3 regions of the Streptomyces sp. NBC_01334 genome follow, and region 1 is predicted to be linked to each of the others. Evidence: riboswitches for the same ligand, from Rfam matches in the RefSeq annotation. Region 1 holds a riboswitch; each other region holds the start of a gene.
What was found. Region 1 has a riboswitch for cyclic di-AMP ahead of OG736_RS21205 (M23 family metallopeptidase). Riboswitches for the same ligand answer to the same signal wherever they lie in the genome.
Positions count from the first base shown of each region.

Region 1 (10,403 bases):
GTGGCGCGCGACGCACACCTCGTCGAGGAGTCCGGCGCACCGCTCAAAGTCGGCCACAGCGATGTGCAGAAGCTCCGTGAGGCCGCCGAGGACGCCAGACGCTGGGACTCCAAGTACGGAGGCGGCGACTGGCGTTCTTCCATGGTGCCGGAGTGCCTGCGGGTGGAGGCGGCTCCGCTGCTGCTCGGCTCGTACTCCGACGAGGTCGGCCGGGCCCTGTTCGGGGCGAGCGCCGAACTGACCCGGCTCGCGGGGTGGATGGCCTTCGACACCGGTCAGCAGGAGGCCGCACAGCGCTACTACATCCAGGCGCTGCGGCTCGCCCGCGCGGCGGCCGACGTACCCCTCGGGGGGTATGTGCTGGCCTCCATGTCCCTCCAGGCCACCTACCGCGGCTTCGGCGACGAGGGCGTCGATCTCGCGCAGGCGGCCCTGGAGCGCAACCGGGGGCTGGCCACGGCCCGCACGATGAGCTTCTTCCGGCTCGTCGAGGCACGCGCGCACGCACGCGCCGGGGACGCGCATGCCGCCGGCGCGGCGCTCAAGGCCGCCGAGGGCTGGCTGGAGCGGTCCCGTGACGGCGACCACGACCCGTCCTGGCTGGGCTTCTACTCCTACGACCGCTTCGCCGCGGACGCCGCCGAGTGCTACCGCGATCTGAAGGCGCCGCGTCAGGTGCGGAGGTTCACCGAGCAGGCGCTGTCGCAGCCGACGGAGGAGTTCGTCCGGTCGCACGGGCTGCGGCTCGTCGTCTCGGCGGTCGCCGAACTGGAGTCGGGGAACCTCGACGCCGCCTGCGCACAGGGGGTGCGGGCCGTGGAGGTGGCCGGGCGTATCTCCTCCGCCCGCACCACCGAGTACGTCAAGGATCTTCTGCATCGGCTGGAGCCCTACGGCGACGAACCCCGGGTGGTGGAACTGCGCGAGCGGGCCCGGCCCCTGCTGATGACTCCGGCGTAGGACGGCGCAGGACCCGCAGGACGCCCGACCCGGGTTTGAAGGCACTGTCAGTGGCGCAGTGCACTATCGAAGCCGGGAGGTGGTGTACGTGTCGAAGATCGCTTACGACTGTGATGTGCTCGTGGTCGGCGGGGGCATCGTCGGGCTGTCCACGGCGTACGCGATCACGCGTGCCGCGCCGGGTACGCGGGTGACGGTGCTGGAGAAGGAGCCCGGCGTCGCCCGGCACCAGACGGGGCGCAACAGCGGGGTCATCCACAGCGGGATCTACTACCGGCCGGGGTCGCTGAAGGCGCGGTACGCGGTGCGGGGCGCGGCGGAGCTGACGAAGTTCTGCGCGGAGTACGGCATCGCGCACTCCGTCACCGGCAAACTGATCGTCGCCACGGACCGGGCCGAGCTGCCTCGGCTGCACGCACTGGTGCAGCGCGGCCGGGAGAACGGGATTCCGGTCCGGGAACTGGGCGCCGCCCAGATCGCGGAGTACGAGCCCGAGGTCCGGGGACTCGCCGCCATACGCGTACGGACGACGGGGATCTGCGACTACACGGCCGTCGCACGGCAGCTGGGCCGGGCCTCCGGGGCGGAGATCCGGTACGGCGCGCGGGCCGTGCGGATCGACCGGCGGCCGGAGCGCGGGGTGGCGGTGCTCACCGCGCGCGGTGACGTCGTACGGGGGCGGGTGCTGGTGAACTGCGCCGGGCTGTACTCCGACGAGGTCGCCCGGCTGACGGGGGACGAGCCCGAGGTGCGGATCGTGCCGTTCCGGGGCGAGTACTACGAGCTGGCGCGGCCGGAGCTGGTGCGCGGGCTGGTGTATCCGGTGCCCGATCCGGCGTTCCCGTTCCTCGGCGTCCATCTGACCAGGGGGATCGACGGGGGCGTGCACGTCGGCCCCAACGCCGTGCCTGCGCTGGCCCGGGAGGGGTACGGCTGGGGCGTCGTACGGCCCCGCGAGGCGATGGCGACGGCGGCCTGGCCCGGGGTGTGGCGGATGGGCCGGCAGCACTGGCGGTACGGGGTCGGGGAGCTGCGGCGGTCGGTGTCGAAGGGGGCGTTCGTGGACGCGGTGCGCCGGCTGCTGCCGGCGGTGGAGGAGGGGGACCTGGTGCGGGCGGCGGCCGGGGTGCGGGCGCAGGCGGTGCTGCGGGACGGCGCTCTGGTGGACGACTTCCTGATACGGGAGGGGCCACGGACGGTCCACGTGCTGAACGCGCCCTCGCCGGCGGCCACCGCCTCTCTGCCGATCGGGCGGGAGGTGGCCCGCCGGGCCCTGGGAGCGCTGACCGACGCTTGAGCGGCGGGGTGCCGCGCTCACGGAGGCGGCGGTCGGGTGCCGGACTCCCGGCCGCGGCAGGCACCGCGAGCCGACCCGTAAAATCGACACCACTGTGTCTGATTCCGTGAGCACCCCCGAAGCCCCCCAGCCCTTTCCCGGTGGCGAGCACCACCCGGGCGAGTCCGTTCGGCACACCCGGGCCAAGGGGGAACCCAGGTTCCCCGACGGGCCCAAGGCCGATCCCGCCGGGTCGCACTTCGAGCGGCGGATCCGGAGTTTCCAGCCCCGGCGCAGCCGGGTGACGGCCGGGCAGGCGGACGCGTTGCAGCGGCTGTGGGCCAAGTGGGGGCTCGACATCGACGGGCACGCCGTCGACCTCGCCGAGCTGTTCGGCGACGACCGTCCCGTCGTGCTGGAGATCGGCTTCGGCATGGGTGAGGCGACCGCGCAGATGGCGGCCGCCGCCCCGGACACCGGCATCCTCGCGGTGGACGTGCACACGCCCGGCCAGGGAAATCTGCTCAACCTCGCGGACCGCACCGGGCTGACCAACGTCCGGGTGGCCAACGGTGACGCGATCATCCTGCTGCGCGAGATGCTGCCGGCGGACTCGCTCGACGGGCTGCGCGTCTACTTCCCCGACCCCTGGCCGAAGAAGCGCCACCACAAGCGGCGCCTGATCCAGCCAGAGTTCCTCGACCTGGCCGCGACCCGGCTGAAGCCCGGGGCGACCGTGCACTGCGCCACGGACTGGGAGCCGTACGCCGAGCAGATGCTCGAGGTGCTGACCGCGCACCCCCACTTCGAGAACACCCGGGCCGACGGCGGGTTCGCGCCCCGGCCCGAGTTCCGGCCGCTGACCCGTTTCGAGGGACAGGGGCTGGACAAGGGTCACGTCGTGAACGATCTGCTCTTCCGTCGCGTACAGCATCGCGTCCGGCCCGGGGATCGCTGACCGCCCAGGGGCCGATCAACAAGATCGGCCAAGGGATCACCGACCGACCTCCACCTCCACCACAGTCCTCTCCCTCGTTAGGGTCGATGCCGTGGCCATCAGTCCTCCGTTTCCGCCCTGTCCGCCGCATCCCGGCGGCGCACCCGAGGACGGTGTGCTCCGGCACGCTCACTGGTGGCAGCGCAGGAGAGTGCGGTACGGGGCGCTGATCACCCTGCTCACGCTGTCCGGCCTGGTCATCCTCGCGCTGGTGCGCGAACAGACCGGTACGGAGGGATTCCTGGTCGGGCTCGGGCTCGCCGTGCTGCCCGTGCCGCTGCTGGTAGCCGCCTTCCGGTGGCTGGACCGGGTCGAGCCGGGACCCTGGCGGAACCTGGTCTTCGCCTTCGCCTGGGGCGCGTGCGCGGCAGCGCTGATAGCCATCATCGCCAACAGTTTCGCGACCAGATGGATAGCCACCGCGACCGCCGACCCGTCCAGCGCGGACACCCTCGGGGCGACCGTCATAGCGCCGATCGTCGAGGAGTCCGCGAAGGCCGCCGCCGTCCTGCTGGTGTTCCTCTTCCGCAGGCGGGACTTCACCGGGATCGTCGACGGCGTGGTCATAGCCGGGGTGACCGCCACCGGCTTCGCCTTCACCGAGAACATCCTCTACCTCGGCACCGCCTTCGGCACCGACCAGCTCACGGGCGACACCGGCATCGCCTCGGTCACCGCCGCGACCTTCTTCGTCCGCGTCATCATGTCGCCGTTCGCGCACCCCCTGTTCACCGTCCTGACCGGCATCGGCTTCGGCGTCGCCGCGCTCTCCGGGGACCGCCAGCACCTGCGGCGCGGGCTGGTCCCGCTGGGCGGGCTGCTCCTCGCGATGGGCATGCACGCCCTGTGGAACGGCTCCTCGTCGTTCGGCGAGTTCGGGTTCTTCGCGGTGTACGCGGCGATCATGGTGCCCGCGTTCGGGCTGCTGACCTGGCTGGTGGTGTGGACGCGGCAACGCGAGCTGCGCACCGTACGCGAGGAACTGCCCGCCTACGCGGCCGCCGGCTGGCTCACCCCGGCCGAGCCGTTCGCGCTCGGCTCGATGCGGGCCCGGCGACTGGCCCGGGAGTACGCCGGCCGTCACCTCGGCAAGCCGGCCGCGCGGGAGGTCGCCCGGTACGAGGCGTACGCGACGTCCCTCGCGTTCCTGCGGCATCGCGGCCGACGGGGGCGGGCCGGCGCCGACTTCCTCGTACGCGAGCGGGAGTTGCTCAACGAACTGTGGCGGCGGACGGACGTCGCCCGGCCCGCGCTGGAGCACGCGGCCCGGATGACGGCCCCGCCGGTACGGGTGGCCGCGCCGCCCTGGCCGGTCCACGGGGCGTACGGGTACGGCCAGGGTCCGGCCCACGGCCAGGGTTACAGCGCCGGGTTCGGCCATCCGACGGCGCCGGTGTACGGCAGTCCGGCGGCGCCGTCGTACGGGTACGGGTACGGGTACGGGTACGGGTACGGCTACCCCGCGGCACACATCCCCGGACCCGGGCACGGACCCGGACACGGCCCATCGCACGGACCCGGACCCGGATATCCGGCGGAACCGTATCCCGCTCCCCACTCGCACCAGTAGGCCCGGCTGGGCAGGCCGGGCCGAGGCCCTGGTCGGGTCGTCAGACCGAGGCGCGGGTCAGCCGGGTGATCTCCTCCGCCGTCAGTTCCAGCTGCGCCACCCCCAGCAGCGCCGGCAGCTGCTCGACCGTCCGCGCGGAGGCGATCGGCGCGGCCACCGTGGGCTGCGCGGCGAGCCACGCCAGGGCGACCGTGGGGATCCGGGTGTCGTGAGCCTGGGCGATCTCGTCCAGGGCGGTGAGGACGTTCCGGCCCCGTTCCGTGTCGAGGTGCTTGGCGGCGCCGGCCGCGCGGGCGCTCTGCACGGTCGTACCGGGCCGGTACTTGCCGGTGAGGAAGCCGGCGGCCAGGGCGAAGTACGGGACGGCGGCGAGGCCGAAGCGGGCGGCGAGGTCCTGGAGTCCGCCCTCGTAGGTGTCGCGGGAGACCAGGTTGTAGTGGGGCTGGAGGGCGACGTACCGGGCCAGGCCCTCACGGTCGGAGAACTCCAGGGACTCCTGGAGGCGCTCGGGCGTGATGTTGGAGGCGGCGATGTGCCGCACCTTGCCCGCCCGCACCAGTTCGTCGAGCGCGCCGACGATCTCCTCGACGGGCACTTCGGGCTTGTCGAAGTGCGTGTAGTAGAGGTCGATGTGGTCGGTGCCCAGACGGCGGAGCGAGGCGTCGGCGGCGGCCTTGATGTTGTCGGCGGACAGGCCGGGGAACTCGGGGTGCTGGCTCACCTTGGTGGCGATCACGACGTCGTCGCGGTTGCCCCGGGCCTGCACCCACCTGCCGATGATGGTCTCGGACTCACCACCGCTGTTGCCCTCGATCCACGCCGTGTAGGAGTCGGCGGTGTCGATGAAGTTGCCGCCCGCGGCAGCGTAGGCGTCGAGTACGGCGAAGGAGGCCGTCTCGTCGGCGGTCCAGCCGAAGACGTTGCCGCCGAGGGAGAGCGGGAAGACCTCGAGGTCGGAGGAGCCGAGCTTGCGAAGAGAAGTCATGCTTCGTGTCAACGGGCGCCGACGGCCCGCCCATTCCAGGCGTGACGCGAAGAACATGTGAACAGCACGTAGGACCGGCACCCATGCCCGGCACGGACCGGCAGCCCCGACGCGGAGGGCGTCGGGGCTGCCAGGTGGATCAGGGTGACCGAACGAACCGGCTCAGGGGGTCCGAAGCAACGGCTCAAGGTTCGGTTCCCGGACGGCCGGCTCGGGGGCTCCGGAGGGACGACTCAGGGGTTGAGGCCCTTGTCGCGCAGCCAGGCCGCCGGGTCGATGCCTTCGGCGCTGCCGCCCGGGTGGACCTCGAGGTGGAGGTGGGCCCCGGTGACGTTCCCGGTGGCGCCCACCCGACCGATCACATCGCCGGTGGCGACCTTCTGGCCGACACTGACGCTGATCGACGACTGGTGGCAGAACCACAGCTCGGTGCCGTCGTCCAGGGTCAGGATGGTGCGGTAGCCGTACGAACCGGCCCAACCGGCCTCGGTGATGGTGCCGCTGTGGACGGCCTTGATGAGCGTGCCCGTCGGCGCGGCGAAGTCGAGACCCGTGTGGTAGCCGGAGGACCAGAGCGAACCGGCCTGACCGAAGGTCGAGGTGATCGTGTACGAGGAGGTCGGCAGCGTGTACTGCTTGGCCAGCTCGGCCAGGCGCGCGGCCTCGGCCTTGGCGGCTGCTTCCTCGGCGGCCTTCTTCTTCGCGGCGGCGGCCTTGGCCTCCGCCTCCTTCTCGGCCTTGGCGGCGGCGTCGGACTCGGCCTTGGCCGCTGCGGCGAGAGCCTTGACCTCGACCTGGGACTGCTGCGACTCGGCCTGCGCCATGATCCGGCTGCGCAGTGCCTCGCCGGCGTCGGCGGCGCTCTCCTCGGTGTCCACGGCGGCTTCGGAGCCGAAGCTGGCGAGGGCCGGCGCGGCTTCCGGGGCGGGCTCGTCGTCGGAGATGAGCGAGCCCACGTTGGGCAGGTCCGGCATCGAGATGGAGACCGGGGCCTTGCCGGTGTTGGCGCTGGCCATGCCACCCGCGCTGACGGCGGCTATGACGCCGACGCCGAGAACGGTGGAGCTGCGGGCGAATCCGCCGCCGCGCTGCTTGGCGACGCGGTGCTTGCCGCGTACCGGGCGAGTGGACTCCGCGGTGGGGTTCCACTCCTCCCAAGGTCCCTCGTCGGTGCGGTAGCCGCCGTAGCCGAAGGTCTCGGTGGACCGCTGGCTGGGCGCGTACGGGGCCTCGGGGGCAGGCGGGTTGGACGCCACGCGGGCGCACTCCTTTCCTTCCGTCGCCTACCGGGTTAGCTGACGGGTTCGGAGCGGGAAGGTCTCCTACGCGCGTATACCGGTCGTGGACTCTGCGAGTTCACGACGGCTTCCGCGTGATTCACCCCATGGTGGTGGTTCCCCGGTTCCCTTGCGGGATTCGGCACGTGCCGCACGGAGCCGACTCTGGTGCCGGCTGGGACGACCGCGCTGCGTTATCGAACGTTAATAGACCCGGGGGTGGGTTTCCAAGCTGTTCCTCTTGATCAACAACATTTCTGGCCTGGACTTTTGGGCTACCAGCGGTGAAAAACGGGCGAGTTGACCACGCCTCGACATACCCCGGAAACGCTTCATCAGTCACAGGAGTTTTGATGGTGACTCAGTCGTCATGCGCAGGGCGGTCGACCGGTCACCAAGAGTGAGGAAGCGATCGACGGGGTCGACGAAAACGCCGAAGGCCGGAACCCTTTCGGATTCCGGCCTTCGGTCCATCAGTAGCGGGGACAGGATTTGAACCTGCGACCTCTGGGTTATGAGCCCAGCGAGCTACCGAGCTGCTCCACCCCGCGGCGATGAACACAACTGTACGCCATCAGCGGGGCGGAAAGCACATCGGTTGATCCGCGGGGCCCCAGCGGCCTCACAGGAGGTGGCGGTTCGGCTCCTTCGCCCGCTCCTCGTACTCCGGGAGGACGAGGACGTCGACGCCCCGGGCCGTCAGCAGACCGGTTCCGTCCGCCTCGGTGACGAAGGTGTCCGGCTCGCGCCAGGCCGTGACCACCCGGCGCACCCCTGCGTCGAGGATGAGGCGGGCACAGGGGGCCGGGCGGGAGGAGCGGCGGGCGCACGGTTCGAGGCTGCTGTAGACGGTGGCGGTGGGCAGCCGGGGGTCGGCGGGGTCGAGCTTCGCGAGGGCGGCCTCTTCGGCGTGCACGACCGGGTCGCCGGCCTCGCGGGAGTGGCCGCGTGCCAGCTCCGTGCCGTCGGCGGCCACGATCACCGCGCCCACGCTGAAGGCGGTCTCCGACGGCGGGCAGTCGGCGGCGAGTGCGCAGGCGAGGGCCAGCCAGTGCCGGTCGGCCGCGGCGGGCAACGGTCCGGCACCGGGGGCGGTGGGCTCGTAGCGGTTCAGGACGACGTCCTCGATGCGCCGGGTCTCCAACAGACGCAGGCGCCCGCCCTGGTAGCCGCCCGGCCCGAACAGGCGGGGCGCGGCCGGGTCGCCCACGAAGAGCGGGGCGAGGACGAGCTGGAGTTCGTCGGCGAGGCCCTGCCGGAGCAGCTGGGTGTGGATCGTGCCACCGCCCTCGACCATGAGGCGCCGTACGCCGCGCACGTCGTGGAGGTGTTCGAGGAGGCGGCGCCAGTCCAGTTCGGGGCCGAGCGGGACGGCGTCCGCTGCGATGCCGAGCGCGTGGACCCGCTCGGCGCCCTTCTCCGTCGTGTACACGATCTTCTCGCCGCCCGTGTGCCAGAAGTTCGCCGCCGGGTCGAGATCGCCGGAGCCGCTGACGGTGACCTTGAGGGGGTACGGCGGCAGTCCGGCGGCCACGCGGGCGGCGCGGCGCTCGGGGGAGTTCACCAGGAGCCGGGGGTTGTCGGCGCGGATCGTGCCGGCGCCGATGAGGATGGCGTCGACGGAGGCCCGTACCTCGTCGACGCGGTCGAAGTCGGCGCGGCTGGAGAGGAGCAGGCGCTCGGGCGTGGTGTCGTCCAGATAGCCGTCGAGGGAGACGGCGGCGGACAGCAGGACGTACGGGTACGGCATCGGCGCGGCTCTCCCTGGGATGACGGGCAGGGCTTGGTTCAAGTTTGAAACAAACTTACACTGGGGGCATGACGACTCGCTGGCTCACCCCCGAGGAGCAACGCGCCTGGCGCGCGTACGTTGCCGGCTACCTCCTCCTCGAGGACGCGATCGACCGGCAGCTCCAGCAGGAGGCCGGCATGCCCCACCTGTACTACTCCATCCTCGCCAACCTCTCCGACATCCCGGAGCGGCGGCTGCGGATGACCGACCTCGCGGAGCGGCTGAAGATCACCCGCAGCCGGCTGACCTACGCGGTCTCCCGGCTGGAGAAGGACGGGCTGGTACGGCGTGAGGACTGCCAGTGGGACAAGCGCGGCAGCGTCGCGGTGCTGACGGACGAGGGCATGGCGGTGCTGGAGGACGTGGCGCCCGGCCATGTCGAGACGGTCCGCACGGCCCTGTTCGACCGGCTCACCCCCGAGCAGGTGGGACAGCTGGAGGAGATCTTCACGCAGGTCGCACGCGGGTTCCAGGAGAAGGACGGCGGCGAGACGGCACCGGAGGACCTCCCGTGGCGCCGCCGCTCGTCGCCCTGCTCCGGCACCCCGTGACCGCGGCGCCGTGACCCCCGTGACCGCGGCCCCGCAACCGGGGGCCGTGATCGCGACCGCCTGACCGCGGCCTCGTGAGGGGCGCCACAAACCAGTTGCTTCAAATTTAAAGCATGGGGTAGGGTCTCGACTCGTTGGATCTGCTTCAAATCTGAAGCACAAGGCGGCCCAGCGCCGCCTTGCCACCGTCCTCCGGACCCGGGAGACCGCATGCCCGACACCCCCGCCGCCACCCCGCGCGCCCGCGTCCGGGTACCGCTGCGTTTCCCCGACGGCTACTCCGTCGACGCCGAGCTGGTCACCTTCCACGGCCTCGTCGACGGCCAGGAGCACGTCGCCGTCGTCCTCGGTGAGCGGGCGCCCGGCGCCACCCCCCTGGTCCGGCTGCACTCCGAGTGCCTGACCGGTGATGTCTTCGGCTCCGCCCGCTGCGACTGCGGGCCGCAACTGCGCGAGGCGGTCGAGCGCATAGCCGGGACCGGCGGTGTCCTGCTCTACCTCCGCCAGGAGGGCCGCGGCATCGGCCTCTACAACAAGCTCGACGCGTACGCCCTCCAGGACCAGGGCCTGGACACCTACGAGGCGAACGCCGCGCTCGGCCTGCCCGAGGACGACAGGGACTACACGGCCGCCGCCCAGATGCTGCGCGCCCTGGGCATCACGAGCCTGGACCTGCTGTCCAACAACCCCGACAAGGCGGGCCAGTTGCGCGACCTGGGCATCGAGGTCCAGGACCGGGTCCCGACGGGCGTCTTCACGACCCCGCACAACGTCCGCTACCTGCGTGCGAAGGTCCTCCAGACCCAGCACACGCTGCCGCTGGCCGACCTCACCGGGCTCGGCGTGGGCTGACCGCCGGCGGTGCGAACGGGCCGTCCAGCGCGGCCCACTGGAGCAGCATGATGGTCTTCGCGTCCGCGATCGCGCCGGTGCGGACGAGGTCGAGGGCCTCGGCGAAGGGGAGTTCGACGACGGTGATGTCCTCGCCCTCGGCC
Region 1 is NZ_CP130718.1:4,749,391-4,759,793, forward strand. It holds gene OG736_RS21180 (NsdA family TPR-like regulatory protein) at 1-960, shown strand, start outside; gene lhgO (L-2-hydroxyglutarate dehydrogenase) at 1,040-2,257, shown strand; gene trmB (tRNA (guanosine(46)-N7)-methyltransferase TrmB) at 2,352-3,194, shown strand; gene OG736_RS21195 (PrsW family intramembrane metalloprotease) at 3,286-4,803, shown strand; gene OG736_RS21200 (aldo/keto reductase) at 4,844-5,788, opposite strand; gene OG736_RS21205 (M23 family metallopeptidase) at 6,022-7,044, opposite strand; cyclic di-AMP (ydaO/yuaA leader) riboswitch at 7,054-7,220, opposite strand; tRNA gene OG736_RS21210 (tRNA-Met) at 7,543-7,616, opposite strand; gene OG736_RS21215 (dihydrofolate reductase family protein) at 7,688-8,815, opposite strand; gene OG736_RS21220 (MarR family winged helix-turn-helix transcriptional regulator) at 8,884-9,408, shown strand; gene OG736_RS21225 (GTP cyclohydrolase II) at 9,619-10,260, shown strand; gene OG736_RS21230 (NUDIX domain-containing protein) at 10,238-10,403, opposite strand, start outside.

Region 2 (10,403 bases), 2.4 Mb from region 1:
GTGAGGGCTTCTACCACTACCGCCAGTACTCGGCCGTGGACCTCGCGCGCACCCGCCGCTTCGAGGACGTCTGGCACCTCCTGGTCCACGGCGAACTGCCGGACGGGCGGCGGAGCGCCGCCTTCGCCGCCGAGACCGCGGCACTGCGCGGCCTCCCCGAGGGGGTGGCCGCCGCGTTGCCCGCCCTGGCGGCAGCGGCCGGTGCGGACGCGAATCCGCTGGCCGGGATGCGGACGGCCTTGTCGTTGCTGGGCGCGGCGAAGGGTTTCCGGCCGGTCTACGACGTCGACGCGGTCCGACGCCGGGAGGACACGGTCGTCGCGGCCGCGGCCGTGCCCACGCTGCTCACCGCGCTGTACCGGCTGGGACGCGGCCTCGCCCCCGTCGAGCCGCGCGAGGACCTGCCGTACGCGGCGAACTACCTCTACATGTTGACCGGAGTCGAGCCCGATCCGGAGCGGGCGCGGGCGATCGAGCAATACCTGATCTCCACCATTGATCACGGCTTCAACGCATCAACCTTCACGGCCAGGGTCATCGCCTCGACCGGGGCGGATGTGGCCGCGTGCCTCGTGGGGGCGGTGGGCGCGCTGTCGGGGCCGCTGCACGGCGGCGCGCCCAGCCGGGCCCTGGACACCCTGGACGCGATCGGCTCTCCGGATCGCATCGATCCCTGGATCCGTGAGCGGGTCCTCGCCGGTGAGCGCGTCATGGGCTTCGGCCACGCCGTCTACCGCACGGAGGACCCGCGTTCGCGCATGCTCCGCGAGATCGCCCGGCGATTCGGAGGCCCGCGCGTCGAGTTCGCCGTCGAGGTGGAGCGACACGTCGAGGCGATCCTCGCCGAGCTGAAGCCCGGCCGGGAGCTGCACACGAACGTGGAGTTCTACGCAGGCCTGGTCATGGAGCTCTGCGGACTGCCCCGCGAGATGTTCACCCCGACGTTCGCGGCGGCGCGGGTGGTGGGCTGGAGCGCCAACATCCTGGAGCAGGCGGAGGACTCGAAGATCATCCGTCCGGTCGCGCGGTATGTGGGGCCGGGGGCGCCGGTCGAGGTGCCCGCGGTGCCCTGAACGCGCCCCGACAACACCCGTACGCGAGGAAGGCCCGGCACCGCGGGCGGGTGGGCCGGGCCGTCCTCTCGAAAGAGCCTAAAGGTCCGGAATATCGACCTTCGCGCGAATCAGCGTCTCGCGGGTGATGACGACGATTCTCTCGTGGTCACCGCGTGAGGCATCGGACGGGAGATCCGGGTCCAGTGAATCCGTGGCATCCGTGCCGATAACGGCGAAATTACCATCGGCAAGTTCGAAAATATCGGGGCAATTTGCTCCGCTCACGCTTCCGCGAGCGCGCGGAGATGCACCGATCCGACGGATGATCTGACTCACTGTTGCTTCCTTGGGTCCGTTGGTTTGCGCACGACGACTGCGCGGTGCAAGACGGGCCCTGTGGGGTCGCTCGTCATCCGGCGGCGTAGGCGACGATCTGGTGGGGTCCTCTACGCGATCAAGCGCGAGTCAACTCCCTGACGCCCCACCTAACTCTCGACTTGACCTTTTCGTAATGGGCCGAGGGTGTGATTCCGCAGGAGGGGGTGCGAGCCCCGGAGCGTGAGCCCTCGGCTGCCTGAGTGCGCCGATGACCGGTGGAAGTTCACGGGCTCGGCGGCTCGCCCACCACCCACCATTCGTCGGCGTCCGACTCCTCGAGTTGCGTCAGGAGTTCGTCCACCATACGGCCGAGTTCCGCTTCGTCCGAACCGTCGGCAATGGTCGCCCGCTGGTGTCTTGTCGCGTACCAGTACTCCCGTACCACAGGGTTCTGGAGAATGCCTCGAATGTACCCGAAGAACTCCTCGCGGGAGATGTTGCCTATCCGGTAATAAAACAGCGCGTTCGTGTAGAGAGCGTTGGCGTAGAGGTACTGGCGCCGCTGCTTGGTGGAAACGGGCGCCTCGAAGAGGTCCAGCACTTCCGCCAGTTCGGGGTCGTCTATGGCTTTGCTCAGCAATTCCCAGTGCAGGCGCTGCTGGTTGGCCAGATTGGTGTGCTGCTGGGAGTGGGCGGTCCGTTCCAGGTGTTCCAGCCGTACCCGCAGTGTCTCCAGCGCATGGCGTTGTGCCGCCATGGTGACGAGGGCACCCGCGGCCATGCCGGCCGCCGCCGCGGCGACTGCACCGAGTCCGCGGACCCCAAACCTCTGTGTGGCCATGTCAAAAACCCCCGATCGAGCGGCCGTGCGCCGGTCGTCGGGGTGCGGGTGGACGTGACGGGGACCGGCGAGCGGTGGGCGGCGCTTGCCGTCTCCCAGAGTGCCGAGCGGCTCTGATCGGCGGGGGAGGCGGAGGGGAGGCGCACGGAGGGAAGCGAGGGTCGCACGCCAGGGCGCCTTGCCCAGGGTCTGCCCCGCGGATGCTGCGAACAATCGTTCACTTCGCGGTGATTCCCACGGCTCGTATCCTGGGGCGGCATTCAATCCTCGTACGCGCGCCCGGGCCGCGCGCCGGTGCACGCGTAGGTTTCGGAAAGGTCGCACGTGTCGCAGAGCCGCAGTCCGCAGCAGATCCCGGTCGTCGTACTCGCCGGATTCCTCGGTTCCGGCAAGACGACCCTGCTCAACCATCTCCTGCACCGCAGCGGCGGCAGCCGCATCGGGGCGATCGTGAACGACTTCGGCGCCATCGAGATCGACGCCATGGCCGTGGCCGGTGCGCTCGGCGACTCCACCGTCTCCCTCGGCAACGGCTGTCTGTGCTGCGCCGTCGACGCCAGTGAACTCGACGTGTACCTCGAACGGCTCGCCGGGCCGGCCGCCGGCATCGATGTCATCGTCATCGAGGCCAGCGGTCTCGCCGAGCCTCAGGAACTCGTGCGGATGGTGCTGGCCAGTGAGCATCCCGGCATCGTCTACGGCGGGCTCGTCGAGGTCGTCGACGCCGCCGAGTTCGACGAGACCCGGACGAAGCATCCCGGCATCGACCGGCATCTCGCCCTCGCCGACCTCGTCGTGGTGAACAAACTCGACCGCGCGCCCGACGCCGACCGGGTCCTCGGGCTCGTCCGCTCCCTCGCCGACCGGGCCGCCGTCGTCCCCGCCACCTACGGCCGTGTCGACCCCGAGTTCCTCTTCGACTGCCGGCCCGGCGAGGAGCGTGTCGGGCAGCTCTCCTTCGACGACCTGCACGACCACTCCGGGGACGATCATGCCGACCACCTCCACAGCTCCTACGACAGCCTCTCCTACACCTCCGAAGTACCCCTCGGGCCCCGCCGGTTGATGGAGTTCCTCGACAGCAGGCCCGAGGGGCTGTACCGCATCAAGGGGTATGTCGACTTCGGTCCGCACGACCCGGCCAACCGGTACGCCGTGCACGCCGTCGGGCGCTTCCTCCGCTTCTACCCGGAGCCCTGGCAAGCCGCCGACGCCCGCCTGACCCAGCTCGTCCTCATCGGCTCCGGCATCGACGCCGCCGCCCTCGGCAAAGAGCTCGAGGCCTGCAAGGACGACGCCCCACACGCCGACGAGCACGGCATGTGGGGCGTCCTGCGCTATGTACGGGACCCCGACGACGAGACTTTCCAGGAGGCCGAGGCCGAGGCCTAGGGCGCGTCTGAGCATTCCCGCCGGGCGCGCGACGCCCGGCACGGCACCTCGCCGCGTTGTCGGATCACCCGGGTACATCCGGTACGCGGGCGATCCTCCGCGTTGCGATGCACCGCACCGGACGCCGCGCGCCGATCCGACGCGCATGGTCAGACACGCCCTAGAGCGGCCCGGCCACCACCGAGACCGTCTTCGTCAGCGACACGCCCGAGCCGTCGCGGCGCGGGTCCATCTCCGGCAGCTCGGCCGGCAGGCCGGTCTTCTGCGCCGCCTTGGCGGGGACGGGACCCGCCCAGGCCAGCGACAGGCAGTCCTCGCCCTTCAGGAACCGCTGGCAGCGCACACCGCCCGTGGCACGGCCCTTGCGCGGGTACTGGTCGAACGGGGTGAGCTTGGCGGTCGTCTGGACGGAGTCGTCCAGGGTTCCGCGCGAGCCCGCGATCGTGAAGACCACCGCGTCCACCGCGGGGTCCACGGCCGTGAACGAGATGACCTTCGCGCCCTCGGTGAGCTTGATGCCCGCCATACCGCCCGCCGCACGGCCCTGCGGACGCACCTGCGAGGCCTGGTAGCGCAGCAGCTGGGCGTCGTCGGCGATGAAGACCAGATCCTCCTCGCCGGTGCGCAGTTCGACGGCACCGACGATCCGGTCGCCGTCCCGCAGGGTGATGACCTCCAGCTCGTCCTTGTTGGTCGGGTAGTCGGGCACGACCCGCTTGACGACACCCTGTTCCGTGCCGATGGCCAGGCCCGGGGACGACTCGTCGAGCGTGGTCAGACAGATCAGCGTCTCGTCGCCCTCCAGGGAGACGAACTCCGCCAACGGGGCGCCGCCCGAGAGGTTCGGCGCCGAGGCCGTGTCCGGGAGCTGCGGCAGGTCGACGACGTTGATCCGCAGCAGGCGGCCCGAGGAGGTGACGGCGCCGATCTCCCCGCGCGCGGTGGCCGGCACCGCCGAGATGATCACATCGTGCTTGGTGCGCCTGCCGCCCCCGTCCTCGGCTTCCTCGGCGTTCGCCGTGAAGGGCTCGCCGTTCGCCGTGCGGGCCAGCAGGCCCGTGGAGGACAGCAGGACACGGCACGGGTCGTCCGCGACCTGGAGGGGCACGGCGGTGGCCGTGGTACCCGACGACTCCAGCAGGACCGTACGGCGCTCGGTGCCGAACTTCTTGGCCACCGAGGCCAGTTCGGCCGAGACCAGCTTGCGCAGTTCCGCGTCCGAGTCCAGGATCCGGGTCAGCTCGGCGATCTCCTCGTTGAGCTTCTCCTTCTCCGCCTCCAGCTCGATGCGGTCGTACTTGGTGAGCCGGCGCAGCGGGGTGTCCAGGATGTACTGGGTCTGGATCTCCGACAGCGAGAAGCGCTCCATCAGGCGCAGCTTCGCCTCCGCGCTGTTGTCGCTGGAGCGGATCAGCCGGATGACCTCGTCGATGTCGACGAGCGCTGTCAGCAGGCCCTCCACCAGGTGCAGCCGGTCGCGGCGCTTGCTGCGGCGGAACTCGCTGCGGCGGCGCACCACGGTGAAGCGGTGGTCGAGGTAGACCTCCAGGAGCTCCTTGAGGCCCAGCGTGAGCGGCTGGCCGTCGACCAGCGCCACGTTGTTGATGCCGAAGGACTCCTCCATCGGGGTCAGCTTGTACAGCTGCTCCAGGACGGCCTCCGGCACGAAGCCGTTCTTGATCTCGATGACCAGGCGCAGACCGTGCGCGCGGTCGGTGAGGTCCTTGACGTCGGCGATGCCCTGGATCTTCTTCGAGCCGACCAGGTCCTTGATCTTGGCGATGACCTTCTCGGGCCCGACGGTGAAGGGCAGTTCGGTGATGACCAGGCCCTTGCGGCGGGCCGTGACGGTCTCCACCGACACCGTGGCACGGATCTTGAACGTGCCGCGGCCGTTCTCGTAGGCGTCCCGGATGCCGGAGAGACCGACGATCCGGCCGCCGGTGGGCAGGTCGGGGCCCGGAACGTACTTCATCAGGGCGTCCAGATCCGCGCCGGGATAGCGGATCAGGTGGCGGGCGGCCGCGATGACCTCGCCCAGGTTGTGCGGCGGCATGTTGGTGGCCATGCCGACCGCGATCCCGGACGCGCCGTTGACCAGCAGGTTCGGGAAGGCGGCGGGCAGGGCCACCGGCTCCTGCTCCTGGCCGTCGTAGTTGGGCGAGAAGTCGACCGTGTCCTCGTCGATCGACTCCGTCATCAGGCTCGTCGCCTGGGCCTGTCGGCACTCGGTGTACCGCATGGCGGCCGGCGGGTCGTCGTTGCCCAGCGAGCCGAAGTTGCCGTGGCCGTCGATCAGCGGCACGCGCATGGAGAAGGGCTGCGCCATCCGCACCAGGGCGTCGTAGATCGACGCGTCGCCGTGCGGGTGCAGCTTGCCCATGACCTCGCCGACGACCCGGGCGCACTTCACATAGCCGCGCTCCGGGCGCAGGCCCATCTCGTTCATCTGGTAGACGATGCGGCGGTGCACCGGCTTGAGGCCGTCACGGGCGTCCGGCAGGGCGCGGGAGTAGATGACCGAGTACGCGTACTCGAGGAAGGAGCCCTGCATCTCGTCGACGACGTCGATGTCGAGGATCCGCTCCTCGAACGACTCGTCGGGCGGCGGGGTCTTCGTGCTGCGGCGGGCCATCGCTGCCGGCTCCTTGCTGGGGCGTGATACGGGATCTGACGCGGACCATTGTGGACCGTGGCACTGACAGCGCGGGCGAGGACCCGGCGTCGGCCGTCCGGCCCGAACGCAGAGGCATCTCCTCCACGGCTGCCCGCAGGCTACGCGATCTCGCTCTCGGCGTATGTCGTCCGGGAACTTCGCGGACCGTCCGCACGCTTGCATACAGTGGCAGGACCGGCAGGAAAACCGCGGTTTCGACGACCGCGTCCGCGATCGGAAGGGACGTACATGCCCATGGGTCACACGGCCACAGCCCAGGCAGGCTCCGGGGGCCTGACAGCGACCGAGCACCGTCTGGCCAACGGCCTGCGCGTGGTGCTCTCGGAGGACCACCTGACCCCCGTCGCGGCGGTGTGCCTCTGGTACGACGTCGGTTCACGCCACGAAGTCAAGGGGCGTACGGGTCTTGCTCACCTTTTCGAGCACCTGATGTTCCAAGGTTCCGGCCAGGTCAAGGGCAACGGACACTTCGAGCTGGTCCAGGGGGCCGGCGGCTCGCTCAACGGCACCACCAGTTTCGAGCGCACGAACTACTTCGAGACCATGCCCACCCACCAGCTGGAGCTCGCCCTCTGGCTGGAGGCGGACCGCATGGGCTCGCTGCTCACCGCGCTGGACGACGAGTCGATGGAGAACCAGCGCGACGTCGTCAAGAACGAGCGCCGTCAGCGCTACGACAACGTCCCCTACGGCACGGCCTTCGAGAAGCTGACCGCTCTCGCCTACCCGGACGGCCACCCGTACCACCACACGCCGATCGGCTCGATGGCCGACCTGGACGCGGCGACCCTGGAGGACGCGCGCGCGTTCTTCCGCACGTACTACGCGCCCAACAACGCGGTCCTTTCCGTGGTCGGTGACATCGACCCGGAGCAGACCCTCGCCTGGGTCGAGAAGTACTTCGGCTCCATCCCCGGCCACGACGGCAAGCCCGCGCCCCGTGACGGCGGGCTGCCCGACGTCATCGGCGAGCAGCTGCGCGAGATCGTCGAGGAGGAGGTGCCGGCCCGGGCGCTGATGGCCGCCTACCGGCTGCCCGAGGACGGCACGCGTGCGTGCGACGCCGTCGACCTGGCGCTCACCGTCCTGGGCGGCGGCGAGTCCTCCCGCCTCTACAACCGGCTGGTGCGCCGCGACCGTACGGCCGTCGCGGCCGGTTTCGGCCTGCTGCGGCTCGCCGGAGCGCCCTCCCTGGGCTGGCTGGACGTGAAGACGTCCGGCGACGTCGAGGTGCCCGTCATCGAGGCCGCCATCGACGAGGAGCTCGCCCGGTTCGCCGAGGAGGGCCCCACGGCCGAGGAAATGGAGCGCGCCCAGGCGCAGTTGGAGCGCGAGTGGCTCGACCGGCTCGGCACGGTCGCCGGCCGCGCCGACGAACTGTGCCGGTTCGCCGTCCTGTTCGGCGACCCGCAGCTCGCCCTCAACGCCGTCCAGCGCGTGCTGGAAGTGACGCCCGAGGAGGTGCAGGAGATCGCCAAGGCCCGCCTGCGCCCCGACAACCGCGCGGTGCTCGTCTACGAGCCGACCGCCGCCGAAGCCCCCGCCGACCAGGACGAGAACGAGGAGGCGGCCCGGTGACCGAGCTCGCCACGATGGACTTCCACCCCCAGCCCCGGGCGGGCGAGGCCAAGCCGTGGGCGTTCCCGGCGCCCGAGCGCACCGCGCTGGCCAACGGCCTGACCGTGCTGCACTGCCACCGTCCCGGCCAGCAGGTCGTCGCCGTCGAGATCCTCCTCGACGCGCCCCTGGACGCCGAACCGGCCGGCCTCGACGGCGTCGCCACGATCATGGCGCGGGCCTTCTCCGAGGGCACCGACAAGCACTCCGCCGAGGATTTCGCCGCCGAACTGGAGCGCTGCGGCGCCACCCTGGACGCGCACGCGGATCACCCCGGCGTCCGGCTGAGCCTCGAGGTGCCGGCCTCGCGCCTGTCCAAGGGCCTGGGTCTGCTCGCCGACGCCCTCAGGGCCCCCGCGTTCGCCGACAGCGAGGTCGAGCGCCTCGTCCGCAACCGCCTGGACGAGATCCCGCACGAGCTGGCCAACCCCTCCCGGCGCGCCGCCAAGGAGCTCTCCAAGGAGCTGTTCCCGGCCACCGCGCGGATGTCGCGGCCGCGCCAGGGCACCGCGGAGACGGTCGAGAAGATCGATTCCGCCGCCGTACGCGCCTTCTACGAGAGGCACGTCCGTCCCGCCACGGCCACCGCCGTGGTCGTCGGCGACCTGACCGGTGTCGACCTGGCGGCGCTCCTCGGCGACACCCTGGGCGCCTGGACGGGCTCCTCGGCCCAGCCGCGGCCCGTGCCGCCGGTGACCGCCGACGACGCCGGCCGGGTCGTCATCGTGGACCGTCCGGGCGCCGTCCAGACGCAGTTGCTGATCGGCCGGATCGGCGCCGACCGGCACGACCGCGTGTGGCCCGCGCAGGTGCTCGGCACCTACTGCCTCGGTGGCACCCTCACCTCCCGGCTGGACCGTGTCCTGCGCGAGGAGAAGGGCTACACCTACGGTGTCCGCGCGTTCGGGCAGGTCCTGCGGTCCGCCCCGGACGGCTCGGGCGCCGCGATGCTCGCCATCAGCGGCTCCGTCGACACCCCGAACACCGGCCCCGCTCTGGACGACCTGTGGAAGGTGCTGCGCACCCTCGCCGCCGAGGGGCTGACCGACGCCGAGCGTGACGTCGCCGTGCAGAACCTGGTCGGTGTGGCGCCGCTGAAGTTCGAGACCGCCGCGGCCGTCGCCGGCACGCTGGCGGACCAGGTCGAGCAGCACCTGCCCGACGACTTCCAGGCCACGCTGTACCAGCAGCTCGCCGCGACCGGCACGGTGGAGGCCACCGCGGCGGCCGTGAACGCCTTCCCGGTGGACCGTCTGGTGACCGTCCTCGTCGGTGACGCGGCCCAGATCAAGGAGCCGGTCGAGGCCCTCGGCATCGGCGAGGTGAAGGTCGTGTCCGCGGAGTAGATCCCGGCAACGGCACGCGCGTGTGGGGGCCCTGGTCGACGAAAGCGTCACCAGGGCCTCCGTATGTCCGAATTGATGCGGAGGTTGCCTGTCTGCCCTGTGGGATGCGCTACAAAAACCGGGATCCGTTTGAGGATTGAAACCCGCGCCGCTTAGCGTCATGCGGGCTGTTCGTCAGGCAGTGCGCCGCAGCCGCGGCACCGGACAGTCATCGCCGAGTCCCCGTACGGCGCGAGCCAGGGGAGCCGGGGACCCACCTGTGAAGTCCCTGGGGTGAATCGGACGCCCGCGCGTGAACGCGAGGGGGTCCGTAGGAGACCTTCCTGCTCCGAACCCGTCAGCTAACCCGGTAGGCGAGAGGGAAGGAAAGGACACCCCCAACTTCATGGCGTTCACCTGCGCCACCGGGAAGCACCGTCGGCCCAGCCGGATGCAGCGCAGCAGCGTCCGCGCGGCGGGCATCGCGGCGCTCACCACCACCGGTGTCATGGCCACCGTCGCCTCCACCCCGGCCTTCGCCGCCGAGCCCACCCCCGAGCAGACCGGGCTGATCCCCGTGGTCACCGCCGGCGAGTCCGTCGTCGAGCAGATCGACGACCAGGTCGCCGTGCAGAAGCACGCGGCCTTCGAGGAGGCCGCCCGGCAGGCCGCCGCCAAGAAGGCCGTGGAGGAGCGCGAGGCACGCGTGCGTGCCGCCCGCGAGGCCGAGCGCAAGCGCCTCAACACCTTCGTCTCGCCGATCACCGGCTCCTACGTGTCGACCAGCTACCAGGCCAGCAGCTCCCTGTGGTCCTCCGGCAGCCACACCGGCATCGACTTCCACGCGGCCAGCGGCACCACCGTGCACGCGGTCGGCCTGGGCACCGTCGTCGAGGCCGGCTGGGGCGGGTCGTACGGCAACCAGATCGTCATCAAGATGAACGACGGGACGTACACCCAGTACGGTCACCTGTCCTCCATCGAGGTGTCGGTGGGCCAGCAGGTCACCCCGGGCCAGCGGATCGCCCTGTCCGGTGCCACCGGCAACGTCACCGGTGCGCATCTGCACTTCGAGGCCCGCACCACCGCGGAGTACGGCTCGGACATCGACCCGGTCGCCTACCTCCGCACGCACGGCGTGAACGTCTGACGACCCACGGCGACAGATCGTCTTGCCC
Region 2 is NZ_CP130718.1:7,165,747-7,176,149, forward strand. It holds gene OG736_RS32235 (citrate synthase/methylcitrate synthase) at 1-1,073, shown strand, start outside; gene OG736_RS32240 (hypothetical protein) at 1,152-1,391, opposite strand; gene OG736_RS32245 (DUF6082 family protein) at 1,657-2,214, opposite strand; gene OG736_RS32250 (CobW family GTP-binding protein) at 2,539-3,606, shown strand; gene OG736_RS32255 (DNA gyrase/topoisomerase IV subunit A) at 3,767-6,241, opposite strand; gene OG736_RS32260 (M16 family metallopeptidase) at 6,512-7,861, shown strand; gene OG736_RS32265 (M16 family metallopeptidase) at 7,858-9,246, shown strand; cyclic di-AMP (ydaO/yuaA leader) riboswitch at 9,449-9,617, shown strand; gene OG736_RS32270 (M23 family metallopeptidase) at 9,632-10,375, shown strand.
Region 2: linked by a shared signal. The riboswitch ahead of OG736_RS32270 (M23 family metallopeptidase) and the one ahead of OG736_RS21205 (M23 family metallopeptidase) in region 1 are both predicted to bind cyclic di-AMP.

Region 3 (10,403 bases), 3.0 Mb from region 1:
CGTACTCGAAGCTGCTGGAGGAGCGGATCGTCTTCCTGGGGACGCGGATCGACGACGTCTCGGCGAACGACGTGATGGCCCAGTTCATGTACCTCGAGCACAAGGACCCGGACCGGGACATCGCGCTGTACATCAACTCCCCCGGCGGCTCCTTCAGCGCGATGACGGCCCTCTACGACACGATCCGGTACGTCACCTGCGACGTGGAGACCACCTGCCTGGGTCAGGCGGGCTCGTCCGCTGCGGTGCTGCTCGCGGCGGGCACGCCGGGCAAGCGGTACGCGCTGCCGGGGGCGCGGATGACGATCCACCAGCCGTCCCTGCCCGAGCCCGTCCAGGGGCAGGCGAGCGACCTGGCGATCCAGGCCGAGGAGCTGGCCCGCATCCGCGCGAGCCTGGAGGAGATGCTCGCACGGCACACCGGCCGGACGCCGGAGCAGGTGGCCGCGGACATCGAGCGGGACAGGTTCCTCACCGCCCAGGAGGCCGTGGAGTACGGCCTGGTGGACGGCATCATCCCCAGCCGCAAGGCCTCGGCCGGCGCGCCCGGCGGGAGGTGAGCCGCCGATGGTGCCAGAGCTGCCGCCGCTGCCCGCGCTGACCCGCGCGGAGGCCGAGCTGATCGACGGCTACCTTGACGTGGTCGACCTGCTCGGGCGGATCAACCCCGCCCACCACGGCGACACCTACCGCGGACTGCGCGCCGCCCAGGCGCTGGTGACCAAGGCGACCGCGCTGCGCGACGCGCTGACGCTCATGCACCAGCGGGGCGAGAACGAGCTGCACGCGCCGACGCTCGCGCGGGCGCTGCGCGTCCTCGACGGGGAGCGCCGTACTGCGCGCGTCACGCTGCCTCCGCTCTCCGACAGTTGACCCGACGGATCCACCTCCGGTCCGGACCGCTCACGCCCAGGACGTGACGACCGGACCGGAGTTGAAACGGCCCAGAAGAGGTACCCCCGTTCAGCGGAGCGTCTACTGCTCCCCCGACCCCTCCGCGGTTGCGCAAAAGGGCGCTCTTCGGGCGGAATAGCGGGCTCCACCGCTGGTGGGAGCCCCTGAGGCGCCTTGACACCTGATCGCCCATCAGGGTGTCCACCCGAACGGGTGAGTGGTGAGTAACCCCACAAATCCCCGGTTCCGTTGGGATTTTCGGACATCGGTGAGCCAAGATCCCTGACTGACGACAAGCCCCCGCCACAAGCGGCGGGGCGGTCCGGGCGGACGCCGAGTCCTGCCGCCGCCCGGATGACCGGTCGACAGGAGTGCATCGGCAGGAGTGGAGGACCCAAGCACGACGGGTCGCCGGAACGGTCACGCCATGACCGGGCCGAGCAGCCCTTGGGGTGAAGCCGCAGCAGCGGCCGGGCAACTTCGCCAGCCCGAATCCGACAGGTCATCCTTCACAGGCGGCTGACGAAGGGTTGCGCATGACTGCGCTCAATCGTGTCCCGTCGCTCATGGCCCGGGCCGGTACGGCCTCGGCTTTCGCCATCGCCGCCGTGGGCGGCTCGGTCGTGGTCCCGGGGCTCGCCCCCGACGCCGCGGCCGCCACACCGGCGACGAAGGCGCTCCAGATCGCGGCCTCCAAGAAGGGTGCCCCGTACAAGTACGGGGCCACCGGGCCGAAGAGGTTCGACTGCTCCGGGCTCACGCTGTACTCGTTCAAGAAGGCGGGCAAGAGCCTGCCCCGGACGGCGTCCCAGCAGTACAACAAGACGAAGCACATCAAGGCGTCGAGCCGCAAGGCAGGCGACCTCGTGTTCTTCCACTCGGGCTCGAACGTCTACCACGTCGGGATCTACGCGGGTAAGGGCAAGATCTGGCACTCGCCGAAGACCGGCGACGTGGTGAAGCTCCAGAAGATCTGGACCAAGAGCGTCTGGTACGGCCGGGTCCGCTAGGGCCTGCCAGGGTCACGGGCTGGTTTCCCGGGGCGGTGGGGGCGTCCTGACGCGCCTTCATCGCCCCGGGAGCTCACCCTCCGCCGGGGCCGCCAGGGCACCGGCCACCGGCTCCGCCGCCGGGACGGCCCACGGGAGCTCGACGGTGACCGTCTTGCCGCCCTCCCGGGTGGGCCGCACTCTCAGCCTGCCGCCGCACTCCGCGGTCAGCCATCGAATGATCACCATCCCTCGGCCGTTGTCCTGCTGGACGGCGGCCGGCAGTCGTTTGGGGAAGCGCGGGTGGCTGTCGGTGACCCCGACGCGCAGGTGTTCGTCACGGTCGAGGACCAGGTCCACCGTGAAAGTGGGTGACTGGCCGAAGGTGTGCTGTACGGCGTTGGTGGCGAGTTCCGAGACGATCAGCCGGATGGCGTCGGCCATCTCCGCGTCCGCCGGCAGACCCCATTCCCCGAGGGCGCCGGCCACGAATACGCGAGCCGCGTAGACCGAGGCGGGATCGCTCGGCAGAGTGACGGATGCTTCCAGGTGATCTGCCATGGCGACGTCGACCCTTTCCCACGGGACCGGGAGCCCGACACGGCGCGGATGGTTCGAGTACGGTCCCGGACTGGTGCTTCTTCGCCAGACTGCCATTACCGCGCCGGTCACGGGTGGGATCCACCAGGATATGCATATATCTGTCGCCCGATGCGGTGAACTCTGCGACGGCAGAGCGTATTTGGTCGGCCCGGTAGGAGTAAGGAGGAGCCCATGCAGCACGGCCCCGCGGTGCGCCGCCGGAAGCTGGGCGTCGAACTGCGCAATCTGCGCGCCCAGGCGGGCCTCACCAGTGGTGAGGCGGCCCGGCTCGTGGGCTGGCACCAGTCCAAGGTGAGCCGCATCGAGACCGGTATCAGTGGATCGAAACCGGCCGATGTGCGGTTACTTCTCGACGCCTATGGTGTCGCGGATCCGCAACTGCGGGAGCTGATGCTGGCGTTGGCGGGCGACGACGGCAGTGGCGGCCGGGACCACTGGTGGCACGCGTACCGCGGGGTGCTGCCGCCCACCTACCGGGACTTCATCAGTCTGGAGTCGCAGGCGAGCGCGATGCGCACCCTGGAGACGACGGTGGTACCGGGGCTGCTGCAGACGCCCGAGTACGCGCGCGCGGTGACCAGGGCATCCGTGGAGGGCGGCGACGAGGACCAGCTCGACACCCTGGTGGAGGTCCGGCTGGCCCGCCAGGACGTGCTGCGCGCGCAGCCACCGCTGGAACTGAACGCGGTATTGGACGAGGCGGTGCTGCGACGGGAGGTGGGCGGGCCCGAGGTGATGGCACGACAGCTCGGTCGGCTCGTGGAAGCCGCCCGATTGCCCCAAGTTCGGCTTCAGGTGCTGCCGTTCGCCGCCGGAGCGCATATCGGGGTAACTGGCCCTTTCGTTATCTTCTCATTTTCGCGCACTTCTGATCTGGACGTGGTTGTTCTCGACCACTTGACGAGTAGCCTCTATCTCGAACGGAAAGAAGACCTCCAGGCCTACACCGAGGCCTTCAACGCCCTTCGGGCGCACGCCCTTTCGCCCGGGGACTCATCGGATTACATCGCCGCGATAGCCGACGGCGCGTAAGGAGGCACCATGTCCGCACCACCGCGGAACGTACCTTCCAGTACCGATCCCGACCGTCTCCCTGAGGTGCGGTGGCTGCGCAGCAGCTACAGCACGGGAGCGAACAACTGTGTGGAGACGGCCCGGCCGGCCTCCGGCCCCTGGGCCGGTCTGCTCGCCGTACGCGACTCCAAGGACCCGGCCGGACCCGCCCTGCTCTTCTCCCCCGAGAGCTGGTCGGGCTTCACGGCCGGGTTCTCGGGGGTCTCACGGGTCCGCTGACCGCACCGCAGCAGTCAGAGGCGGTCCACGGCCGTGTCACGCCGACTCATGGTCGTGTTTCGCCGATCACCCGTACAGCGCGTTCCAGCTCGGCCCCGGAGAGGTCCGCACGCGCGGTCAGCCTGAGGCGTGAGATGCCGTCGGGCACGGAGGGAGGACGGAAGCAGCCCACGGCCAGGCCTGCCGACCGGCAGTCCGCCGCCCAGCGCACGGCCCCCTCCGGGGACGGCGCACGCACGGAGACGACCGCGGCGTCCGGACGCACCGCTGCCAGGCCCGCGGCCGTCAGGCGTGCGTGCAGCTCGCCCGCCACCGCACGCGCGCGTGCCGCGCGCTGCGGCTCCCGGCGCAGCAGCCTGAGGGCGGCCAGCGCCGCCCCCGCCGCCGCCGGGGCCAGGCCCGTGTCGAAGATGAAGGTCCGGGCCGCGTTCACGAGATGCTCGATCACCCGCGCGGGACCCAGCACGGCGCCGCCCTGGCTGCCCAGCGACTTGGACAGCGTGACCGTGACGACGACGTCGTCGGCGCCCGCCAGACCGGACGCGTACGGAGCACCCTGCCCGCCGTCCCCCAGCACACCGAGCCCGTGGGCGTCGTCGACGACCAGTCCGGCGCCGTACTCCCGGCAGGCGGCCGCCAGGGCGGCCAGCGGGGCGGCGTCGCCGTCGACCGAGAAGACCGTGTCGGAGACGGCCACGGCCGGGCCGTCGTGTGTGCCGAGCGCCTTGCGCACCGCGTCCGGGTCGGCGTGCCCGACGACGTGGGTGGTACCGCGGGCCAGCCGGCAGCCGTCGATCAGCGAGGCGTGGTTGCCCGCGTCGGAGACGATCAGCGACCCGTGCGGGGCCAGCGCGGTGACCGCCGCGAGGTTGGCCGCGTATCCGGAGGAGAAGACGAGGGCCGCCTCGAAGCCGCAGTGCTCGGCAAGCTCCCGCTCCAGTTCGCCGTGCAGCTCGGTGGTGCCCGTGACGAGCCGGGAGCCGGTGGCGCCGCCGCCCCAGGTCCTGGCGGCCGCCGCGGCCCCCTCCGTGACCTCGGGGTGGCGGGCGAGGCCCAGGTAGTCGTTGCTCGCCAGGTCGAGGAGCGGCGAGTCTGCCGGGCGGGGCCGCAGTGTCCGCACGAGTCCGGCCCGGCGCCGCAGCTCCGCCTGCTCGTCGATCCAGCCGAACGCCATGGGTCCTCCGGGCTTTTGTAGGTAGCGGACAGACACTAGCGGCCCGACCGCCCACCCACGGTGTGGCAATACCCACACGTCGAACCCGGTGTGTTGTGCGATCCCTACCTTGGCCCGGAGCGGGTGCGTAGGACAGGATCGGCTCTCATGGACCTGCTGAACACGCTGGTGGACAAGGGGCTTCGGCGCGAGCTGCCGACCCGCGAGGAAGCGTTGGCCGTGCTGGCCACTTCCGACGACGACGTGCTGGACGTGGTGGCCGCGGCCGGCCGGGTGCGCCGGCAGTGGTTCGGGCGACGGGTGAAACTCAACTACCTCGTCAACCTCAAGTCGGGGCTGTGCCCCGAGGACTGCTCCTACTGCTCGCAGCGGCTCGGCTCCACGGCCGGGATCCTGAAGTACACCTGGCTCAAGCCGGAAGAGGCCTCGCAGGCGGCTGCGGCCGGTCTGGCGGGCGGGGCCAAGCGGGTCTGCCTGGTGGCGTCCGGGCGTGGTCCGACGGACCGTGACGTCGACCGGGTCGCCGGCACCATCAAGGCGATCAAGGACCAGAACGAGGGCGTCGAGGTCTGCGCCTGTCTCGGCCTGCTCTCCGACGGCCAGGCCGAACGGCTGCGCGAGGCGGGCGCCGACGCCTACAACCACAACCTGAACACGTCCGAGGGCACGTACGGGGAGATCACGACCACGCACACGTACGCCGACCGGGTGGACACGGTGCAGAAGGCGCACGCGGCGGGTCTGTCGGCGTGCTCGGGCCTGATCGCCGGCATGGGCGAGTCCGACGAGGACCTGGTGGACGTCGTCTTCTCGCTGCGCGAGCTGGACCCGGACTCCGTTCCGGTGAACTTCCTCATCCCGGTCGAGGGCACCCCGCTCGCCAAGGAGTGGAACCTGACCCCGCAGCGCTGTCTGCGCATCCTGGCGATGGTGCGGTTCGTCTGCCCGGACGTCGAGGTGCGCATCGCGGGCGGCCGCGAGGTCCATCTGCGCACGATGCAGCCGCTCGCCCTGCACCTGGCCAACTCGATCTTCCTGGGCGACTACCTCACGACCGAGGGCCAGGCCGGCAAGGCCGACCTGGAGATGATCGCGGACGCCGGGTTCGAGGTGGAGGGCGCGGAACAGGTCACCCTGCCCGAGCACCGGGCGACGGCGGCCGGGGGCTGCGGGTCCCACGAGGGCGCCGGCTGCGGCTCGCACGAGAGCTCCGGGTGCGGCTCGCACGAGGACGCCGGCTGCGGCTCCCACGCGGGCGGCGGTGTGTGCGGCTCCGCCCCGGCGTCGGCCCCGGCCGCGGCGGTCGGCGAGGCCCGTACGGACCTGGTCTCCGTACGCCGGCGTGGCGCCGGTACCGATCTCGCGCCCAATGCCTGAGCTGCCCCGGCTCGGGGTGCCCGAGCTGCTGGAGCTCGACCGGCGGCACGTGTGGCATCCGTACGGTCCGATGCCCGGCCGGGCCGAACCGCTCGTCGTGGAGTCGGCGAGCGGGGTGCGGCTGCGGCCGGCGGACGGCTCGGGTGACCTGGTCGACGGCATGGCGTCCTGGTGGTCGGCGATCCACGGCTACAACCACCCGGTGCTCAACGAGGCCGTGCGCGACCAGCTGGGCCGGATGAGTCATGTGATGTTCGGCGGGCTCACCCACGAGCCCGCCGTACGACTGGCGAAGCTCCTTGTCGACATGTCGCCCGACGGTCTGGAGCATGTGTTCCTCGCCGACTCCGGCTCGGTGTCGGTCGAGGTCTCGGTGAAGATGTGCCTCCAGTACTGGCGCTCGCTGGGCCGCCCGGCCAAGCGGCGCCTGCTGACCTGGCGCGGCGGTTACCACGGCGACACCTGGCAGCCGATGTCCGTGTGCGATCCCGAGGGCGGGATGCACGACCTGTGGACCGGGGTGCTGCCCCGGCAGGTCTTCGTGGACCCGCCTCCGGTGGAGTTCGAGGAGGCGTACGCCGACCTGTTGCGCGAGACGATCGAGCGGCACGCCGACGAACTGGCCGCGGTCATCGTGGAGCCGGTGGTGCAGGGCGCGGGCGGGATGCGGTTCCACTCCCCCGGCTATCTGCGGGTGCTGCGCGAGGCGTGCGACGCGCACGACGTGCTGCTGGTGTTCGACGAGATCGCGACCGGGTTCGGGCGCACGGGCGCGCTGTTCGCGGCGGAGCACGCCGCGGTGACACCCGATGTGATGTGCGTCGGCAAGGCGTTGACCGGCGGCTATCTGACGATGGCGGCGACGCTGTGCACGTCCCGGGTGGCCGACGGGATCTCGCGGGGCGAGGTTCCGGTGCTGGCCCATGGGCCGACGTTCATGGGCAACCCGCTCGCCGCGGCCGTCGCCTGTGCCTCGATCGAGCTGCTGCTCGGGCAGGACTGGCTCGCCGAGGTCAAGCGGATCGAGGCGGGGCTGCGGGACGGCCTCGCCGCGGCGGCGGAGATCCCGGGCGTGCGGGACGTCCGGGTCCTCGGCGCGATCGGCGTCGTCCAGCTCGACCACCCGGTGGACATGGCGGCCGCCACCCGGGCCGCGGTGCGCGAGGGTGTCTGGCTGCGGCCGTTCCGCGACCTGATCTACACGATGCCGCCGTACGTCACCGGTGACGCGGACGTGGCACGGATCGCGCGCGCGGTGTGTGCCGCGGCGCGGGAGGGATGAACATGCCGATCCTGGTGATCACGGGGACGGGCACGGAGGTCGGCAAGACCGTCACGACGGCCGCGGTCGCCGCGTCGGCGCTCGCGGCGGGGCGGACGGTGGCCGTCCTCAAGGCCGCGCAGACCGGCGTACGCGCGGACGAGCGCGGGGACGCCGACGAGGTGGCCCGGCTCGCGGGCACGGTGACGACGGCCGAAGTGGCCCGCTATCCCGAGCCGTTGGCTCCGGCGACGGCGGCGCGCAGGGCGGGCCTGGCGGCGGTGCGACCCCAGGACGTGGCGGAGGCGGCGCAGAAACTGGCCGCCGGGCACGACCTGGTGCTCGTCGAGGGGGCGGGCGGGCTGCTCGTACGGTTCGACGAAGCGGGCGGAACGCTGGCCGACGTGGCACAGCTGCTGCGGGCGCCGGTGCTGGTGGTGGCCTCGGCGGGCCTCGGCACACTGAACACCACGGAACTGACGGCTCGTGAACTGCGAGGCCGAGGAGTGGAGTTGCTGGGGGTCGTGATCGGCAGCTGGCCCGACTCCCCCGATCTGGCCTCGCGTTGCAATGTCGCTGATCTGCCGGAGGTGGCCGGGGCCCCGCTGCTGGGGGCGCTGCCGTCGGGTGCCGGCGCTCTCGCACCCGGCGATTTCCGTACCGTGGCGCCCGGTTGGCTGGCGCCGCGGCTGGACGGGACGTGGGAGGCGGAGGCCTTCCGGAAGCGGACCGGTTCCGGGGACTAACCGCCGTCCGCGTCCGCGAGCAGCCGGACGAGTTCGATGCGGGAGCGGATGCCGAGGCGGGTGAAGACGCCTCGCAGATGGTGGTCGATGGTGCGGGGGCTGAGGGCGAGGCGGGCGGCGATCTCGCGGTTCGTGGCGCCGTCGGCCGCCATCCGGGCGACCAGGAGCTGCTGGGCGGTCAGGTGGGCCGTCGGGCGCCGGTCGCCGCGGGTGGGGGCCGCGGGGGCGCCCAGCGCGCGCAGTTCGGCGCGGGCGCTCTCGGCGCAGTGCGGGGCGTCGAAGGACTCGAACGCCTCCATGGCGCTGTGCAGCCGGTCGCGGGCCTCGGTGCGGCGGCGCAGCCTGCGCAGTGCGCTGCCGAACAGCAGTTCCGTGCGGGCCCGTTCGAAGGCTCGGGTTCCTTCGGCGTGCAGCCGGAGGGCCGTGCGGTAGTGCTCGACGGCGTCGGCGCCCGGCGTGAGCAGGGCTTGGCAGCGGGCGCTGAGGGCCAGGTCGTCGGCGCTGCCGACGGCGCGGGCCCAGCGGTCGTAGTCGGCGTGCGCGGCGCGCGCCACGCGGGTCTCGCCGGTGCGGACGGCGGCCTCGACATAGTGCGGGGTGGCCAGGTGGCGGATGGCCCGGTGGCCGTGACCCGGACCCGAGGCGGCGAGCGCGCGCAGCCGGGCCGCGGCGGCGTCGAAGCGGCCGGAGCCGAGGTCGAGGAAGGCGAGCGCCCACTGCGCCAGGGCGGCGGGCAGGCCCAGGGCGTGGGCGAGGGCGTAGGAGCGGGCGGCCGCGGCCCGCTCCCGGCACAGGTCCTCGTCGCCGGTGAGCGCGGCGAACATCGCGAGGGCCGCCTGGAGATGGCAGGCGCCGTTGTCCTGTCCGGTGGCGTACGCCTGACGCAGGGCGTCCAGCGCGGCGGCCTCGGCGGCGCGCGGACGGCCGGTCCAGAAGTCGGCGTAGGCGCGGAACTCCATGGCCTGGGACACGGCGGCGGTGACCCCCCGGGCGCGGGCCGCGGCGGCCGCCCGGACCGTGGCGGTGGCGGCGCGGGTGTGGTCGCCGAGCATCAGGGCGGCGATCCCCGCGTGCAGGAGGAGGGTGGGGTCACCGCCCGGACCGCACCGCCCGGCGGTGGCCTCCAGCAGGTTGCGCGCGTCCTCGTACCGTCCGTCGACGGCCGCCGCGATCCCGCCGAGCACACCGGGCGGGTCGATGCCCGACTGCCCCGCGACGAGGGCCGCTTCACGGCATCGACGCAGATCGCCGGTGTAGACGGCGGCTTCGGCGGCTCGGGCCAGGAAGTGGGTGACGGGAGCCGTGGTGGCTGGCCCCGCCGCCTCGCCCGACTCGCGCGAGGTGACCGGGGAGGTGAGCGAGAAGGCGACGGGGGAGGCTGTGGTGCCGTCCCGTCCCGGTGCCGGGTCACCGGGCTCGGGCCGCGCCCCGGCCGCCCGTGCCGCCCCGGCCAGCAGCGCGTCGAACGCCTCCCCCGCGTGCCCGGTCCGCAGGGCGAGGATGCCGGTGAGGGCGTCGGCGTCGGTGCGGGCGGCGAGGGCTCGGGACCGGTCGCCGTCACCGCGGTGCCAGGCGTCGGTCGCCGCGTGGGCGAGGAGCCGGGACCTGTCGCCCGGGTCCGTGCAGAGCGCGGCGGCGCGTTCGGCGAGGGCGCCCGAGAGCGCCGGGTCGCCGGCGGCGCGCGCCTGGGCGGCGGCCGTCGTGAGCTCCGCGGCGAGCCGCGCGCTGGGCCCGAGTGCGCCCGCGCCCCGGTGCCAGGACCGCCGGGGCGTCTCCGCCGCGCCGTGCAGGACCCGGGCGAGCAGCCGGTGTGCGTCGCGCCGGTCGGCCGGGGCGGCCGTCTCGTAGGCGGCGATCCGGGTCCAGGCGTCGCGGAAGCCGACCCCGCCGGCCGTGGCGTACGCGATCCCGGCCGCCTCCGCAGCTTCGAGGGGCCGGGTGTCGAGCCGGGCGGCGGCGACGGCGCGCAGGAAGGCGTGGGTGGCCACCGGGTACTGGTCGGCGGCCGCCAGCAGGAGCACCAGCCGGGTGCCGTCGGGCAGCGCGCGGACCTCGCGGCGGTGGGC
Region 3 is NZ_CP130718.1:1,758,642-1,769,044, forward strand. It holds gene OG736_RS07935 (ATP-dependent Clp protease proteolytic subunit) at 1-560, shown strand, start outside; gene OG736_RS07940 (hypothetical protein) at 568-873, shown strand; cyclic di-AMP (ydaO/yuaA leader) riboswitch at 1,257-1,427, shown strand; gene OG736_RS07945 (C40 family peptidase) at 1,431-1,904, shown strand; gene OG736_RS07950 (ATP-binding protein) at 1,962-2,444, opposite strand; gene OG736_RS07955 (helix-turn-helix domain-containing protein) at 2,658-3,518, shown strand; gene OG736_RS07960 (DUF397 domain-containing protein) at 3,528-3,779, shown strand; gene OG736_RS07965 (8-amino-7-oxononanoate synthase) at 3,826-4,953, opposite strand; gene bioB (biotin synthase BioB) at 5,101-6,330, shown strand; gene OG736_RS07975 (adenosylmethionine--8-amino-7-oxononanoate transaminase) at 6,323-7,612, shown strand; gene bioD (dethiobiotin synthase) at 7,615-8,337, shown strand; gene OG736_RS07985 (helix-turn-helix transcriptional regulator) at 8,334-10,403, opposite strand, start outside.
Region 3: linked by a shared signal. The riboswitch ahead of OG736_RS07945 (C40 family peptidase) and the one ahead of OG736_RS21205 (M23 family metallopeptidase) in region 1 are both predicted to bind cyclic di-AMP.